3 regions of the Photobacterium sp. R1 genome follow, and region 1 is predicted to be linked to each of the others. Evidence: predicted binding sites of a transcription regulator. Region 1 holds the regulator's gene; each other region holds the start of a gene.
What was found. Region 1 encodes CRP, which controls carbon source genes, mostly activating them, when cyclic AMP is high. Its sites were predicted from a motif close to TGTGANNNNNNTCACA; they were not measured.

Region 1 (5,665 bases):
GGACCTGCTGCCCTTTCAGACCGAACAGATTGCTGGAATCGCATCGCTGCGACAGTTTGACGATACCGTCACAGCGCCACTGCATGGCTTTGCTGATGCGGCCGACTACTATCAACGTTGCAGCGGACTGGGAAAACTGGCGCAGGTACAGACCCCGTTGCGGGTGATTCATGCCGCTGACGATCCTTTCATGACGGCAGCAGTCATCCCGACACAGCCGCTGCCTGCCCATATCGAGTATCACCTGACCCAATACGGGGGCCATGTCGGTTTTATCAGCGGCAGCTGGCGCGAGCCGACTTTCTGGCTGGACCAGACCGTACCGGCCTGGTTTCAAAAAAAACTCAGGGATTAACCTGAAACAAAAAACGCCTGGCAAACCTGCACAGGCGTTTTTTCAATGAGGCCCGGTTATCCAATTTTCCCGGTATCGATCAGCTGCTGGATCAGCGGCCGCATGATCAGCTCCATCGCAAAGCTCATCTTCCCGCCCGGCACCACCAGCGTATTATGGCGCGACATAAATGAGCCCTGGATCATCGCCAGCAGATACGGGAAATCAACATTCTTGATGCCACGGAAACGGATCACCACAAAACTCTCATCCAGACTGGGGATGGCTTTCGCACTGACCGGGTTGGAGGTATCAACCGTCGGCACCCGCTGGAAGTTAATATGGGTCCGGGAAAACTGCGGAGTAATGTAATTGAGATAATCATCCATTGAACGGACGATGGACTCCATCACCGCTTCTCTGGAGTGGCCGCGATCGCGGGTATCCCGCACAATTTTCTGAATCCATTCCAGGTTCACAATCGGGACCATGCCAATCAGCAGGTCGACGTGCTGTGCAACATTAACATCGCCATCCACGACGCCGCCGTGCAGGCCTTCATAAAACAGCAGATCGGTATTTTCCGGCAGATCCTGCCAGGGTGTAAAAGTGCCCGGCATCTGGTTATAGGGCACGGCTTCATCAAACGTGTGCAGATAACGGCGGTATTTTCCGCTGCCGTCTTCACCGTACTGACGGAAAAAGTTTTCCAGCAGCGCAAAGTCATTGGCCTGCGGGCCAAAATAGCTGATGTGGCGCCCCTGCTCCTTGGCTTTGCGGATCTCCACATCCATTTCCGGACGGGTAAAACGGTGAAAACTGTCCCCTTCCAGCCATGCCGCATGGATATTCAGCATATTAAACATCTTGCGGAAAGCTTCCGAAGTGGTGGACGTTCCTGCTCCGGAGGAACCTGTTACTGCAATGATTGGGTGTTTTGCAGACATGACATACCTTGTCGTTTATCCAAACGGAATCAGTTATTAACAGGGCAAATGGATGCAGTCAAGCATCCGACCGCATCCGTCGGCGCCAGCTTCCGTTTTCTGCTGTCACCTCTGAGTATGGCAGCTTTATTCTGTGCGAAGCGAGCGACGTAGTTTGATATCCACCGTTTCGTGCAATTCGGAATACATAATCACGGCCTCTCCCGCCGCCAATTGCTGGCGCACCTTGTCCACTTTCTGCGCCAGGCTCAGCTCTTGCTCACCGTAGTCGGTGCCCTCGCGCAGGACAAAGTGTTCAATCAGGTTGGTCAGCGTTTCAGCATCGATATCTTGCCAGGGAATGATCATACAACTTACCTGATTAACCCAGATGACAACGGCTTATGCCGCGACAATCTGGTAAGAATGAGTCAGGGTCACGCCTTTGCCCAGCATCAGGCACACGGAGCAGTACTTTTCCAGTGAATCGCTGACAGCTTTGGCAACCTGAGCGTCATCGAGATGATGACCTGTGACGACAAAATGCAGATTGGCCGAGGTGAAATAACGCGGTGCCTGTTCGCGGCGCACGGAATCAATCTGTGCCTCACAGGCGGTGATCGCCTGACCGGCACTTTTCAGCGCATCGACCACGTCCACCGAGCTGCAGCCTCCGGCAGCCATCAGGACCAGTTCCATCGGGCTGGGCGCTTTACTGCCGCCGTTCCCGTCCATGACCACACTGTGGCCCGAGTTAGACTGGCCGATAAAAGTCAAATCTTCGACCCATTTCACACGTGATTGCATGCGTTACTCCTTACTACAAAAACCCGGATTTTATCACTAAGTCACAACGGTGTGATCATGTGCACAGTAAAGTGTCCAAAATGTTCATTTATCCCCGCGCAATATCAAGCAATGCATGACGAAAAAAGTTAAACTCTTGGTCTGAATGTTCACATGCGCTTGCAGCCCAGCCGTTGACTGAATATGCTAGTTGGCAAACAATAGTATTGTTCTACCCAACCCCAATGCAAGGAATGACGTTGTTGGGCAACACACTGCAGAGGAAGTTAGTAATATGGTTCCAGGTAAACCGCAAACAGATCCAACTTTGGAGTGGTTCCTTTCTCACTGCCACATTCATAAGTACCCGTCGAAGAGTACACTGATCCATGCTGGCGAGAAAGCAGAGACCCTCTACTACATTGTCAAAGGTTCCGTCGCCGTTCTGATCAAGGATGAAGAAGGTAAGGAAATGATCCTGTCTTACCTCAACCAGGGCGACTTCATTGGTGAACTGGGCCTGTTTGAAGAAGGCCAGGAGCGTACTGCCTGGGTTCGTGCGAAAACACCATGTGAAGTGGCTGAAATTTCCTTTAAGAAATTCCGTCAGCTGATCCAGGTTAATCCGGATATCCTGATGCGTCTGTCTGCACAGATGGCACGCCGTCTGCAAGTCACCAGCCAGAAAGTCGGTGACCTAGCATTCCTGGACGTGACTGGCCGTATTGCCCAGACCCTGCTGAATCTGGCAAAACAGCCGGATGCCATGACTCACCCGGACGGCATGCAGATCAAAATTACCCGTCAGGAAATCGGCCAGATTGTTGGCTGTTCCCGTGAAACCGTTGGCCGCATTCTGAAGATGCTGGAAGAGCAGAACCTGATTTCTGCCCACGGTAAAACCATCGTTGTGTACGGAACACGCTGATCACTCTCCGGTGATGCAGCCAATGTGAGTACAATAAAAAGCCGCAAGCGCGGCTTTTTTTATTTCTGCCGGGCATACCCTGTGATTACAGCTGTTTTCTCAGGACACTTCACATTTTTTCAGTTGCCTTCCATCCCTCTGTTGCTACATTTGGCGTATCAGTACTATGTGGATGTGCAGATATGGATATCGAACGTTTTGCCCCAAATGCCCAGCACAATCAGCTTCCCCCGCGCCCTGTCGTAACCAGAGGACGTTTCCTCTCTGCCTCGGTTGAAATGACAGGTTTTCAGTCTCCCCGGCAGCTCCTGGAGCAGGAAGCCTACCTGTGTCTGACCAGCCCCCCAAGTGAATCGGATGACTGGATGCAACCGCTGGATCAACAGCACTGACAAGCCCTCTCACAGCACGAGATATGGCATTCAGACACCCCAGATAAAAAAACAGCGGCCCAGAGGCCGCTGTTTAATGACAGAGCAAAGATACCTGTCTTACATATTCGTACTTTCGAAGATCTTGTCAGCCGACGCAGCCACAAAGCCCGGGTAGAGTTCCCCATTCTCCTGCAGATACCGCTTGGCAAACTCATAGAAACCGCCTGGAATTGAACGGATACCATCGGTAAAGCGGACTTCCACCCGATCAGCCATCGTTGATGACTGCTCCAGCAGCACTTCCGGACTACCTTTCACTTCACCACCCGATTCATTGATGGTGAAGCCGTTGTGGCGCAGCAGGCTGTTCACCTCTGCAACTTCCGCAAACTGCTCCAGCTGATTTACGCTGACAGTAAAATGGTTCGCACCATAACCGTGGGCAGCAACCCAACCCGCGTACTCACTTTCCTCGGCCAGCTTCTCATAGGTCGCGTAATCGAGATCCCATAAACGGCCACCGTACAGGAAAGCACCATCCTTCATTGCGCCTTCAGGAATCTGCTTCACCAGCTCACGCACGGTATTTTGCAGATCCGCCGAGCACTGTCCGACCAGCAGTTCACTGATAAAGACTTTCGGTGCAGCCGGGTTCGGATGCTCAAAGTGCTCCGCATACAGTTTCTTCTGCTCGAAATGATACGTTCCGCACGGCTTATAACCAATCGCAATGAATGGTGCAGCCAGCACATCCAGGCTCACACCCGGCAGATTGAACGTACGCAGGGCAATGTGATCGTTCAGCAAAGGCTCTTCCTCTGTCAGCAGATCGTGCACCTGAGCGGCCGAAGGGCAAAGACGGGTTGTGTAGTCCTGCCAAAGGGCATCAAACAGTTTTTCCACTCTTTCCATGTTGCGGTTCCCTCGTCAATACGGGTTAAGCAATAGTTACAGTTGGATCCCCGGAGACAGCTGAGCAGGCAGTTCGGTTGCCTCTCCTTCCATGGATGCCATTGGATACGCACAGTAGTCCGCGGCGTAGTAAGCGCTTGGGCGCAGGTTACCGGACGCACCCGGACCACCGAACGGTGCATCACCGCTGGCACCCGTCAGCTGACGGTTGCGGTTCACAACACCGGCGCGAATATGATCGATAAAGTACTGCCACTCGCTGTCGTCAGTCGAAACCAGACCGGCAGACAGGCCGTAGCGGGTGTCATTTGCCATTTCAACAGCCTGAGGCAGCTCCTGATAACGAGCCACCTGCAGCAACGGACCAAAATATTCTTCGTCCGGCAGCTCGGCAATCTTGCTCACTTCAACAATACCCGGAGTCACGATGGCGCCCTGACCACGCTCAGCTTTCAGCAGCGCTTCACCACCCATGCTCAGCAGACGTTCCTGCGCGGCAATAATGTTATCAGCCGCGACCACAGAGATTTGCGGCCCCATAAACGGCTGTGGCTCAGCAAACGGACCGTCAACTTTGATGGCCTTGGTTGCCGCAATCAGTTCAGCAATCAGCGCATCCCCTTCAGCACCTTCAGGTACATACAGGCGACGGGCACAGGTACAACGCTGACCGGCACTGATAAACGCCGACTGGATGATGGTGTAAACCGTCGATTTCAGATCGCCGTAAGCTTTGGAGATCACCATCGGGTTGTTCCCGCCCATTTCCAGTGCCAGCATCTTGCCAGGCTGACCGGCAAACTGGCGATGCAGAATGTGTCCGGTGTTCGCACTGCCGGTGAACAGCAGACCATCGATACCGGCAGATTGTGCCAGCGCTTCACCAGTGGCACGTGCGCCCTGAACCAGGTTGATCACACCAGCAGGCAGACCCGCCTGTTCCCACAGCTTGATCGTTTCTTCCGCAACTTTCGGCGTCAGATCAGACGGCTTGAAGACGACGGTGTTCCCGGCCAGCAGTGCAGGAACGATGTGACCGTTCGGCAGGTGTCCCGGGAAGTTGTATGGACCGAAAACAGCCATCACGCCCAGCGGACGGTGACGCAGCACGGCTTTGGTACCAGCCACGTCTTTTTCACGCTCGCCGGTCCGCTCGTTATATGCACGGACAGAAATCGCAATCTTGCCAACCATGGCACCGGCTTCAGTGCGGGTTTCCCACAGAGGTTTACCGGTCTCTTCCGAGATCGTGCGGGCAATGAGCTCGCTGTTGTCCTTGACCAGGGCAGCAAAGCGCTCAACAATGGCCTGACGCTCAGCCAGGCTGGTTTTGCGCCAGCTGGTCAGAGCCTCACGGGCGCTGGCAACAGCCTGCTCAACCTGCTCTGCGGTTGCGCTCTTGCCT
Region 2 (5,665 bases), on a different contig from region 1:
TGATGATGTTCATCATTGGCAGAGGCATAGAGAACTGGCCCGGAGTGCCGTTCAGCTCAGCGATATGCTCATACAGAGGCATGCCTTTCGCAGCAGCGGCTGCTTTTGCGTTTGCCAGAGATACCGCCAGGATTGCGTTTGCACCGAACTTAGATTTGTTTTCAGTGCCGTCCAGGTCGATCATGATTTGGTCGATGTCGGCTTGTGCTTTCGCATCTTTACCAACCAGTGCCTGAGCAATAGGACCATTCACCGCTTCAACGGCTTTCAGTACACCTTTGCCAAGGAAACGAGATTTGTCGCCGTCACGCAGTTCCAGTGCTTCACGAGAACCGGTAGATGCACCAGATGGCGCCGCAGCCATACCTACGAATCCGCCTTCCAGGTGAACTTCCGCTTCAACTGTTGGGTTACCGCGTGAGTCGATAATTTCACGACCCAGAACTTTAACGATCTTAGACATTGTGTTTCCTCTTGCTTTATTTTGATTTAAAAAAGCGAAAAAAAAGCTGTCGCACTCCTGTGCAACAGCTATTTGTAATCTTAGCTGTTTTCCAGCTCGCCGCGCTGGTGCTGACCAGCCGCCTTCACGAAACCTTCAAACAACGGATGCCCGTCACGTGGGGTCGAAGTGAACTCAGGGTGGAACTGAGCCGCAACGAACCATGGGTGATCCGGCACTTCAATAATTTCGACCAGTTTCTTGTCTGCGGACAGGCCGGAGACTTTCAGACCTGCTTCTTTCAGCTGAGGCAGCAGATTGTTGTTCACTTCGTAACGGTGACGGTGACGCTCATGAATGGTCGCACTGCCGTACAGTTCACGGGCTTTGCTGCCTTCTTCCAGATGACACAGCTGAGAACCCAGACGCATAGTACCGCCCAGATCAGACGCTTCAGTACGTTCTTCAACGTTCCCTTCGCTGTCAACCCACTCAGTGATCAGACCCACAACCGGATAAGGGGATTTCGCATCAAACTCAGTGGAGTGTGCACCAGTCAGGCCAGCCACGTTACGAGCGTACTCAATCAGAGCCACCTGCATGCCCAGACAGATGCCCAGGTACGGAATTTTGTTTTCACGCGCATACTGCGCTGTCATGATCTTGCCTTCAACACCACGACCACCGAAGCCGCCCGGAACCAGAATTGCGTCCAGGCCTTCCAGCATTTCAACGCCTTTCGACTCAACGTCCTGTGAATCAACATATTTGATGTTCACAGACAGACGGTTTTTCAGACCGGCATGTTTCAGCGCTTCGTTGACTGACTTGTAAGCATCTGGCAGCTCGGTGTACTTACCGACCATACCGATCGTCACTTCGCTGGTTGGATTCGCTTCTTCATAAATCACGCGTTCCCACTCGCTCAGATCAGCTTCTGGCGCAGTAATGCCGAAACGCTGACAAACCAGCTCATCCAGACCCTGAGACTTAATCAGCTGAGGGATTTTGTAGATGGAGTCGACGTCTTTCATCGAAATCACAGCTTTCTCAGGCACGTTACAGAACAGTGCAATCTTGGCACGTTCGTTCGCAGGAATCATGCGGTCAGAACGGCAGATCAGCACGTCTGGCTGAATACCGATAGACAGCAGTTCTTTCACTGAGTGCTGAGTTGGCTTGGTTTTCACTTCACCCGCGGCAGCCAGATATGGCACCAGCGTCAGGTGAGTAAAGATGGCACGCTCACGGCCCAGCTCAACCGCCAGCTGACGGATCGCTTCCATGAATGGCAGGGATTCGATATCACCCACAGTACCGCCCACTTCGACAATCGCAATGTCGTGGCCTTCGGCACCGGCAATCACACGCTCTTTAATCGCGTTTGTGATATGTGGGATCACCTGAATGGTCGCACCCAGGTAGTCACCGCGACGCTCTTTACGCAGTACGTCTTCATAAACACGGCCTGCGGTAAAGTTGTTGCGCTTGGTCATCTTGGTACGAATGAAACGCTCGTAGTGACCGAGGTCTAGGTCGGTCTCTGCACCGTCTTCCGTAACGAATACTTCACCGTGTTGAATGGGGCTCATCGTACCCGGATCAACGTTGATGTAAGGGTCTAGCTTCATCATGGTCACTTTCAGACCACGGGCCTCTAAGATGGCCGCTAGTGATGCTGCAGCAATACCTTTACCTAGGGAGGATACAACACCGCCCGTCACAAAAATGTAATTCGTTGTCATGTTAAACCTGGAAGATTTGGTGTAGAGGATAAAAAGTATCTGGACGGGAAATTAGTATACCAGACACATTTTATTGCCACAACGTGAAAACTATCACAGTATAGACGACAGCTTTTTGTCCCAAATCAAGCCCAAATGCCTTGACGGTTTAAATGCAAGCCGGTTAGCGCTTACTCCCCCGATTGGCTCTGTTTTTCCTTCTGTTTAACTTTTTCCCACTCGGCATCAAGCTCATCCAGTGAGCAGGTATCTACGCGTTTTCCTTGTTCCAGGACACTTTGTTCTACTTCGCGAAAGCGGCGTTCGAACTTTCGGTTGGCCCGGTGCAGCGCCATTTCCGGCTTCACTTTCAGGTGACGGCTGAGGTTCACCACCGCGAACAGCAGATCCCCGATCTCTTCCTCAATTCTGTCCTGATCAGGGATGGCCTGATGGGCTTCTGCCATCACTTCATCCATTTCTTCCTGCACTTTTTCGACGACCGGGCCCAGCGTTAGCCAGTCAAAACCATATCTCGCACAGCGTTTCTGGATTTTATCGGCCCGGTTCAGTGCGGGCATGGCTTTGGGGATATTCGCCAGAATGCTGTCGTCCAGCCCTTTTTCTGCACGCTCTTTGGCTTTTTCCGCTTCCCAGTTAGCGTGAATGGCAGCTTCATCTTCAAAACGCTGGTCGGCAAACACATGCGGATGACGCCGGATCAGCTTGTTGTTGATTCCGCTGACGATATCATCAAATTCAAACAGTCCCTGTTCTTTCCCCAACTGACTGTAGAAAATCACCTGAAACAGCAAATCCCCCAGCTCTTCCTTCACTTCAGCCCAGTTTTCTTCAGCAATCGCATCCGCGACTTCGTAAGCTTCTTCCAGGGTATGCGGCACGATTGAGGCAAAATCCTGCTGGAGGTCCCAGGGACAACCGCCGTCCGGATCCCGCAGTTTTGCCATAATAGCCTGCAATGTGTTGATGGGGGCTTTCTCGCTCATGATGACCGTATCCTGCTCTGTTCATAAAACGAAGCGGGCCGGTGCCCGCTTCTGCTGAATGGTTAATCTCGTGAATCTGCCAGATTCAGTGTAACCGTCTGGCCTCGACCACATCTTTGACCTGTTCCAGTCGCTTGAGGACCCTGCCCAGCGTATCCAGATCAGTCAGTTCGACATCAAAATCCATGATCGACATCTGCTTTCTGAAATCAATCCGGCTCTTCACACCGGCAACCTTGACCTTCTCGTTATGCAGTGTGTTCGTCAGATCTTTGATCAGGCCATTGCGTTCAGATGCCGTTACCCGCACTGTCAGCGCGTAACGCCCTGCAAAACTGCCGCCCCAGACCGTGTTGATGATTCGCTGCGGCGCTACATGACGCAATTCTTCCAGCTGTTCGCAGTCACTGCGGTGCACCGAGATCCCCCGACCCTGAGTCACAAAGCCTGCAATGTCATCACCGGGGATCGGCTGACAACAGCGCGCCAGATGCGTCATCAGGTTATCGACCCCTTCCACGACCACCGCATCACGCTGCGGTTTTTTCTGACTGGCCTTGTTACTCGCTTCCGTCAGGCGCTCCAGCAATTGCTGATCTTCTTCTTCCGCGGTCGGTTTGTTCACCAGCGCATTGATGTGGTTGATCACCTGATTGATACGTAGGTCACCGCTCCCGACACCCGCGAAGAGTTCGTCGGTCGAATTCACGTTGAAGCGTTTCAGAGCATAAGCTTCGGCGTCTTTCATCGTCGCGCCGATTTTGTGCAGTTCCTGCTCCAGGATCTCCCGGCCGGCCGCAATATTCTTGTCTCTGTCCTGCTTCCGGAACCAGGCATGCACTTTGGCACGGGCACGGCTGGAATTCACAAAGCCCAGGTTCGGATTCAGCCAGTCACGGGACGGATTGGGTTCTTTCTGGGTGATGATTTCCACCTGATCACCCATTTGCAGGTGATAGGTGAAAGGTACGATACGTCCTTCGACTTTGGCACCGATACAGCGGTGTCCCACTTCTGAGTGAATGTGGTAAGCAAAATCCAGCGGGGTCGCATTCTGCGGCAGGTCCACCACATCCCCTTTGGGCGTAAAGGCATAAACCCGATCGTCGAACACCTGACTGCGCAGTTCTTCGAGCATTTCGCCCGAATCGGACATCTCTTCCTGCCAGGCCAGCAGTTTCCGCAGCCAGTTGATTTTCTCATCATAGGCGGAATGAGCACCGGACGACGTGCCGGACTCTTTGTATTTCCAGTGCGCAGCCACGCCCAGTTCCGACTCTTCGTGCATCTGCTTGGTCCGGATCTGGATTTCAATCGTTTTGCCTTCCGGACCAATCACCACGGTATGAATCGACTGATAACCGTTCGGTTTCGGGTTCGCGACATAGTCGTCGAATTCTTTGGGCAGATGACGGTACTTGGTGTGGACCACCCCCAGCGCGGCGTAACAATCCTGAAGCTGGTCGGCAATGATCCGCACCGCACGCACGTCAAACAGTTCATCAAACGCCAGGCTCTTCTTCTGCATCTTGCGCCAGATGCTGTAAATATGCTTCGGCCGGCCATGTACTTCGGCTTTGATGTGCGAGGCTTTCATCGATTCATCCAGATCGGCCACGAAGCGTTCGATGTACTGTTCACGGTCAATCCGGCGTTCAGCCAGTTGCTTGGCAATCTGCTTGTAGGTCTCCGGGTGATTGTACCGGAAGGCGTAGTCTTCGATTTCCCACTTGAGCTGACCAATCCCCAGACGGTTCGCCAGCGGCGCGTAGATATTGGCACATTCGCGCGCAGCAGCACGGCGTACCGCATCCGGCTCGTCTTTCACTTCGCGCAAATGACAGATCCGCTCAGCCAGTTTGATAACCACGCAGCGGAAGTCGTCTACCATCGACAGCAGCATCCGGCGGATATTATCCACCTGCGCCGATTGTGCCGCGCCTTCTTTGATGGCATTCAGCTGGCTGATAGCAGCCATCTGTTTGACCCCTTTCACCATGTACAGGATCGACTGGCCGTATTCCTCTCTGACCTCATCACTCTTGTAGAGCCCGGCCTCGACCAGCGGGAACAGCAACGCAGCAATCAGGGTATCGGCATCCATACTGAGCATCACCAGGATTTCGACCATCTCCCGGCCACGCCACAGCATCTGACTGGCAACAGCCTGATTATCCAGATGCGCTTCACAACGCTGATAGGTTTGGATCAGACGGTTCGAGGTTGTACTGTCCTGTAACAGGCTTTCTGCCCAAGGCACCAGCTCAAATTGAACGTTTTCCTTTAAATGCGCACCGCGAACTGCGACCATGATTCTGTCCTGTATTTCGTAGTTACGGATGGATACCTGTCACCTTTCAAGTCAGTGCCTGAATTCAGGCACGGGTAAACAGGGCCATCGATTCCAAATGTCCGGTATGGGGAAACATATCCAGCATCCCCAGGCGTTGCAACTGATAGCCTTGCTGCAACAGTACCTGACTGTCCCGCGC
Region 3 (5,665 bases), on a different contig from region 1:
AGATTCAACCTATGTCCGGCTGCCACCATTCTTTGAAACGATTACTCAGCCGGTTCAGCCGCTGGAAGATATTCACAACGCGGCGATTCTGGCGGTATTTGGTAACTCGATCACCACTGACCACATATCTCCGGCCGGAAGTATTCAACCCGACAGTCCCGCGGGTCAGTATCTGCAGGCGCAGGGCATTCGTCCTGCAGATTTTAATTCTTATGGTTCCCGGCGCGGGAATCATGAGGTGATGATGCGGGGAACCTTTGCCAACATCCGTATCAAAAACCGGATGCTGGGGGGACAGGAAGGCGGGAACACGCTTTTCCAGCCTACTGGTGAAACCATGCCGATTTACGATGCCGCCATGCAATATCAGGCGAAGGATGTACCGTTGGTCATTTTCGCCGGGAAAGAATACGGGACGGGCTCCAGCCGTGACTGGGCCGCAAAAGGAACGCGCTTGCTGGGTGTCAAAGCAGTCCTGGCCGAAAGTTTTGAAAGGATTCATCGCTCGAATCTGGTGGGCATGGGGGTGATTCCGGTTGAATTACCTGTCGGCTTGCTCGACACACTGAACCTGACCGGCACGGAGCAGGTGAGTCTCAAAGGGATTGATGCACTGTCTCCGGGAGCATCGCTTTCCCTTGAAGTGGTGAACACGCAGGGAGAGATTCAGTGTTATCCGGTTCGCGCCCGGGTGGATACACAGACAGAAATGGCGTATCTGAAAGCCGGCGGTATCCTGCATTACGTATTGAGAAACCTGATCGATGCAGATTGATTGACGAAGTAATTTGATGAGTAATTGACAGATTCTATGTCAATTATTTGTCATAAGTATGGTGACAGGTTCGTATTGTTGAGAAATTACAGATAAAGTAGAACAACAGTATTCAAAATAGCTCTGTAAATCAGAGTGCTTTCAAAATAAACGGACAGTAACATGAAGAAGTCTTTGATTGGTTTGTTATTGTGCGGACTGTCTGCGTCCGCTGTTGCATCACAATCTGCGGGTATTTTTCTGGGGTCACCGATGAGTGGCGTGCAGTATAAGCAGAATGATCTGCGTTTCTCTCTGGGTTTAGACGATTTTGGCGTGGCCGTCGATAAAACCTTTAACCTGGGAGCGCTGACCCAAAACCCGCAGCTCAACATGGGTTATACCTTTGTCGGGGCGCAGTTCGTTGATGATCACCACGATAAGTTTGGTATCCGTTCTGGTGTTGGTCTGGAAATTCCGGTCAATCAGTTTGAATTGTATGGTGAAGTCGGTCCGACGCTCTACATGGTTGAAGATGTCGATGTGGAGCTTGAAGCCGCGATGGGCGTCCGGGTACGTTTCTGATTGACGGTTGAACCGATTCAAAAGAAAAAAGCTGGCTTATATGCCAGCTTTTTTGATCCGGTCAGGATGCATTCCTGATGGTTGCGGATTGCAGCATTGGTTTGCGTCTTTCCCACTGAGTGACGAAGGCAACCGAGGCAATAATAATGGTTGCCCCTAACCACAGACGTCCCGGTGGTACCCAGCCAAATACCATAAATCCGGCCAGTACATTCAGAGGCAGTTTGGCATGGTCAAACGGCTGGACGAATGAGGCGTCAGCTACAGCGTAAGCTTTGGCAATGGCCCAGTTGGCCAGTGCAGTGAAAACACCGGCTCCCAGCAGAAGTAACCAGGTTTCCCGGCCTTCAGGCATGGTGAAATCCGGCACGGCCAGAAACAGGTTAAAGGGGGTAATCAGCAACAACAGGTAAACGACCATGGTGCTCGGGGAGTCATGGTGAGACATCTTCTTCACCATTAATGAATAGCTTGCCCAGAAAAATGCCGCACCCACCGGCAATAATGATGCCCAGTTAAAATTGTCGGACCAGGGCTCCAGAATGATCATTGCGCCACAAAACCCAGCCAGCGTCGCAACCCAGCGGACAAAGCCGACTTTTTCTTTCAGCAGTAAACCTGAACCGACGGTGGCAAAAAGGGGAGACGTCATCAGTAATGCAATGCCCTGCCAGATGGGCACCGGATATGCGAGTGCCCAGAGCCACAGCTGAATACCAATCACAGACAGGAAAACCCGGAAACAGTGCATGCCAAAATGTTGGGTTTTCAGCGACTGACGCAGCCCGATACTGTACAGCCAGGGCAGCATGACAATCAGCGCGATAAAGTACTGGATCAGACCGACAGTTGTTGAAGGCAAGTGAAAAACTACACTCAGGTACTGCGCCATGCTGTTGACCACAGCAAAGGCTGATCCTGCGGTTAACATCCAGCAGGCACCCTGAATTGGATTGTGTCGATGCGTCATAAGTATTGTTCAAGTCAAAAATAATCTGGAATCATACTCTGATGACTGCATAGCACCAAATATTTATTCATAAAAAAAGCCGACAAAACAAGCGGCTTTGACGGCTACAAGGAAAGTCGTGAGGGAATGAATTGCTGAATCCGTTTCAGTCAGTTTCCCTGTTTTTATCGGGTCAGATTGCTGCGTATGACAGCTGGATATCCGGGTGAAAGCTTTCCAGCGTGTTTTGTGTATCAGCCAGCAGACTGACTAAAGAGCTCTTCTGCTCAACCAATGCGGCTTCAGCAATGTCTGACAGCGAATAATTCGCCATATTCATATCGATCATCGCCACCTGTAAGGGCGGAAGACTTGGGTTGAATGCTGCGTTTTCGGCATACATGCCTGTGAAGACCCGGCCATCTTTGGCTTTCAGTGCGACACCGGCAAAGTTTTTACTGTAAGGCGCGTGAGACTTATCTGCAGCCTGACAAGCGGCCTGAAGGAGTGCATCGTCTGAATCCAGGCTCAGACCTTTTGAATGGTCTGACAACAGCAAATCGGTGATGCCCAAATCAGCAGGCCCGAAGGATTCCGGTAAGTACGTCTGCAATGCTTTTGGTGTGCGCTCAGGTAACTGAACCATGAGGCTTTGTGCCGTACTGAGTTCATTCATAAACTGGCGGCAGTGGCCGCAAGGCGAGTAATTTACGGTGATATCAGTGATACCCGTTTCGCCTTTCAGCCAGGCATGGCTGATGGCCGACTGTTCTGCATGGACCGTCTGAGACATCGATGTCCCTTCAAACTCCATATTTGCGCCAAAGTAAAGTCTGCCGGAGTTGCCGCGTGCAATCGCGCCGACATAGAAATTCGACAGGCTGGCAATGGAATAGGCAGCAGCAACTTTCAGCAGCTGAATACGCAGGTCTGCATCTGACAGCTGAGTCACAGTCATCAGGTGTTCAAATTCTTCTTTGCTCAGAGTGGCGTCAAAGCCTGGAGCAGTCATGACAGGCTTCAGCGCCTGTGACAGTTCGAGCGGGAGTTGGCCTAAAGCGTCCATAACTTCAGCGCGCATAGTGATTCTCCTATGTGAATTCACTAAAGCATTCTAGAGCAGTCAAGAATAATTATTGTGATCATGGTCACTATTGATCCTGAGTTATTTCATTCTTATTGCATTTTAGTGAGTGTTATCACAGGTTTTGTGAGAAATGTGTCTGAATTTCAATGCAGTAAAGATCGCATAAGTGTGCATCTTTCCTATGGGAGCAGATGCACACAGCGTTTGTGATATTTCTTCCGGGAATGTGTGAAGAATTATTGAAAAACAGATAACAGCAACGGGTAGATGACCGGGGCGAGCACTGCCGTAATCACACCACACAAGACCAGAGCCAGAGAGCTGAATGCGCCGTCTTTGTAGTTTTCCTCGGCAGCTTTGGCCGTTCCTAACGCATGCGCCACTGTCCCCATACTTAAGCCTTTTGCCATCGGATGGGTGATGCGGGCAAGTTTGAACAGCGGGTAACCTAAAACGGCGCCAAAGACACCTGCGATCAGTACCATGACCGCGGCCAGTGAAGGAACTCCGCCAATCTGCTGAGCCACGGCCATGGCGATGGGTGTTGTGACCGATTTTGGCAAAATACTGGCGGTCAGCTGTAAATCGGCGCCCAGTGCCAGCGCGATTGCTGTGCCGGCCAGCATGGACAGAACGCTGCCGCACACACATGCCGTCACAATCACTTTCCAGCGGCTGCGGATTTGAGGCAACTGTTCATATAGAGGGAATGCCAGCGCAACCACCGCAGGTTCCAGCAGATAATGAATCCAGCGGTTGTCTGCAAAGTAGGTTTCATAAGGCACGTTGAGGACCAGCAGCAGCGGAATAATAACCACTAGACAGATCAGCAACGGGTTGAGGACCGGATGCTGAAAACGCTTCGACAACAGACGGGCCAGCCAGAATACAATCAGAGTGACGAACAACCACATCAGTCCGACTCCTTACGCTGTACATACCAGCCGACAAACAACAGGACAATCAGACTGCTGCCGAGGGTGCTGAGCAGCACGGGCAGGGCGTTGGTCTGAAGCAGATCCAGATAATTCATGAGTCCGACTCCGACAGGGACGAACAGAATTGCCATATGGCGGATAAACAGATGACATCCGGGCTTGGCCCAGTTCGGTGGAAGCAGTCCGGCAGAAAGTGCCGCAAAAAGAAACAACATGCCAAGAATGCTGCCCGGAATGGGGATCTGTGTGAGAGATTGGAATCCTTTCCCGACCATCAGAAAAATGGCAATGATTGCAAATGAACGCAAGTAGCTCATATACACGAGGATGAAGATGAATGGTGTCGCAATCATACAAAAAAGGTGGGATCTAAACCACAATTCTTTGAGGTCTGCACTTGATCCAACACAAACGGCTTACATATTCGACACGATCACCATGGCCACACCCGCCGCTGCCAGCAAAATGACAGACAACTTATGCATCAGGCTGTGCCTGACAATATGTTCAGTCGCCGAGACTTTCGGGCGACTTGTTTTCACGGCATTTTGGGGAGGATGCCGTGGCGGTTTGGGAGGTAAAGCCGTTGGTTGGTGAAAACGGTGGATATGACGGCAGGTTTCTTTAGGTAAGGGGACCCGGAAACCATAATGAGGCAGCACTTCAATCGGGATTGCCATCATGCCATTCACCGTGAGCTTACGCCTGACGGAATTAAAGACAGAGGCCAGATCAATCTGCTGGACTTGTGAGAGTGAATCCTGAGGCAGAAAGGTTTTATCAGACAGGACTTTATGGCTGATGACTTCCCCCGCAAAATAACACAAGGTTTCCAGAAGACGTGATTCGTGCAGGGTCAGGGCTGTCTCTGACTTATCCGGCCAGACAAGCAGCCGCAGATCCGGTTCGAAATCGACCCGGTTAAACCGGTAACAGCGGGTGAGGGATTCAGTTGCCATAACAATCTCTTCTGCCAAACTATTGCCCGAACAGACTCCTTAACCAGTCTGGCAATATACACCATGGGAGAACCAGCGGGGCTGAGCCGTCATCGCATTCCTGTGTTCCGTGACAGACAACACCAGCTGCAGGTCGTCGCGACCTTTTTTAAGTGTTAATGCCCTTCACATGAAGTTCAAACTTCAGGGGATGAAAAGTGTCTGAAAAAAGAAACCCCGGGCGCAGAGACGTCCGGGGTCTTGAAAATAGCTGGGAAGATCAGACGTTTACCTAAATGAGCAGCGTCTGCTACCGTGCAGAGTCTTTACACCAGACTGCCTACGTATTCGTACACAGATTTCAGAATTTTCATCTTCCGCTCGTCACTCTGGTGCTCCATCGCGATTGCTTCC

Region 2: a site for CRP is predicted at 2,270-2,285, ahead of ACYP03_RS21605 (CTP synthase). Genes of this name have one in related genera too.
Region 3: a site for CRP is predicted at 3,477-3,492, ahead of cdd (cytidine deaminase). Genes of this name have one in related genera too.

What each region holds. Positions count from the first base shown of each region.
Region 1 covers NZ_BAAHZP010000008.1:33,242-38,906, forward strand. Annotated here, with positions in the region: gene ACYP03_RS14460 (hydrolase) at 1-355, shown strand, start outside; gene ACYP03_RS14465 (phosphoribulokinase) at 412-1,281, opposite strand; gene ACYP03_RS14470 (YheU family protein) at 1,408-1,629, opposite strand; gene ACYP03_RS14475 (OsmC family protein) at 1,663-2,067, opposite strand; gene crp (cAMP-activated global transcriptional regulator CRP) at 2,342-2,974, shown strand; gene ACYP03_RS14485 (hypothetical protein) at 3,157-3,366, shown strand; gene ACYP03_RS14490 (2-oxoadipate dioxygenase/decarboxylase family protein) at 3,466-4,260, opposite strand; gene astD (succinylglutamate-semialdehyde dehydrogenase) at 4,297-5,665, opposite strand, start outside.
Region 2 covers NZ_BAAHZP010000019.1:15,854-21,518, forward strand. Annotated here, with positions in the region: gene eno (phosphopyruvate hydratase) at 1-463, opposite strand, end outside; gene ACYP03_RS21605 (CTP synthase) at 544-2,187, opposite strand; gene mazG (nucleoside triphosphate pyrophosphohydrolase) at 2,358-3,173, opposite strand; gene relA (GTP diphosphokinase) at 3,259-5,484, opposite strand; gene rlmD (23S rRNA (uracil(1939)-C(5))-methyltransferase RlmD) at 5,549-5,665, opposite strand, start outside.
Region 3 covers NZ_BAAHZP010000007.1:33,279-38,943, reverse strand. Annotated here, with positions in the region: gene acnA (aconitate hydratase AcnA) at 1-775, shown strand, start outside; gene ACYP03_RS12985 (hypothetical protein) at 938-1,339, shown strand; gene ACYP03_RS12980 (DMT family transporter) at 1,401-2,309, opposite strand; gene cdd (cytidine deaminase) at 2,482-3,369, opposite strand; gene ACYP03_RS12970 (CidB/LrgB family autolysis modulator) at 3,612-4,289, opposite strand; gene ACYP03_RS12965 (CidA/LrgA family protein) at 4,289-4,666, opposite strand; gene ACYP03_RS12960 (winged helix-turn-helix domain-containing protein) at 4,730-5,272, opposite strand; gene sbcB (exodeoxyribonuclease I) at 5,578-5,665, opposite strand, start outside.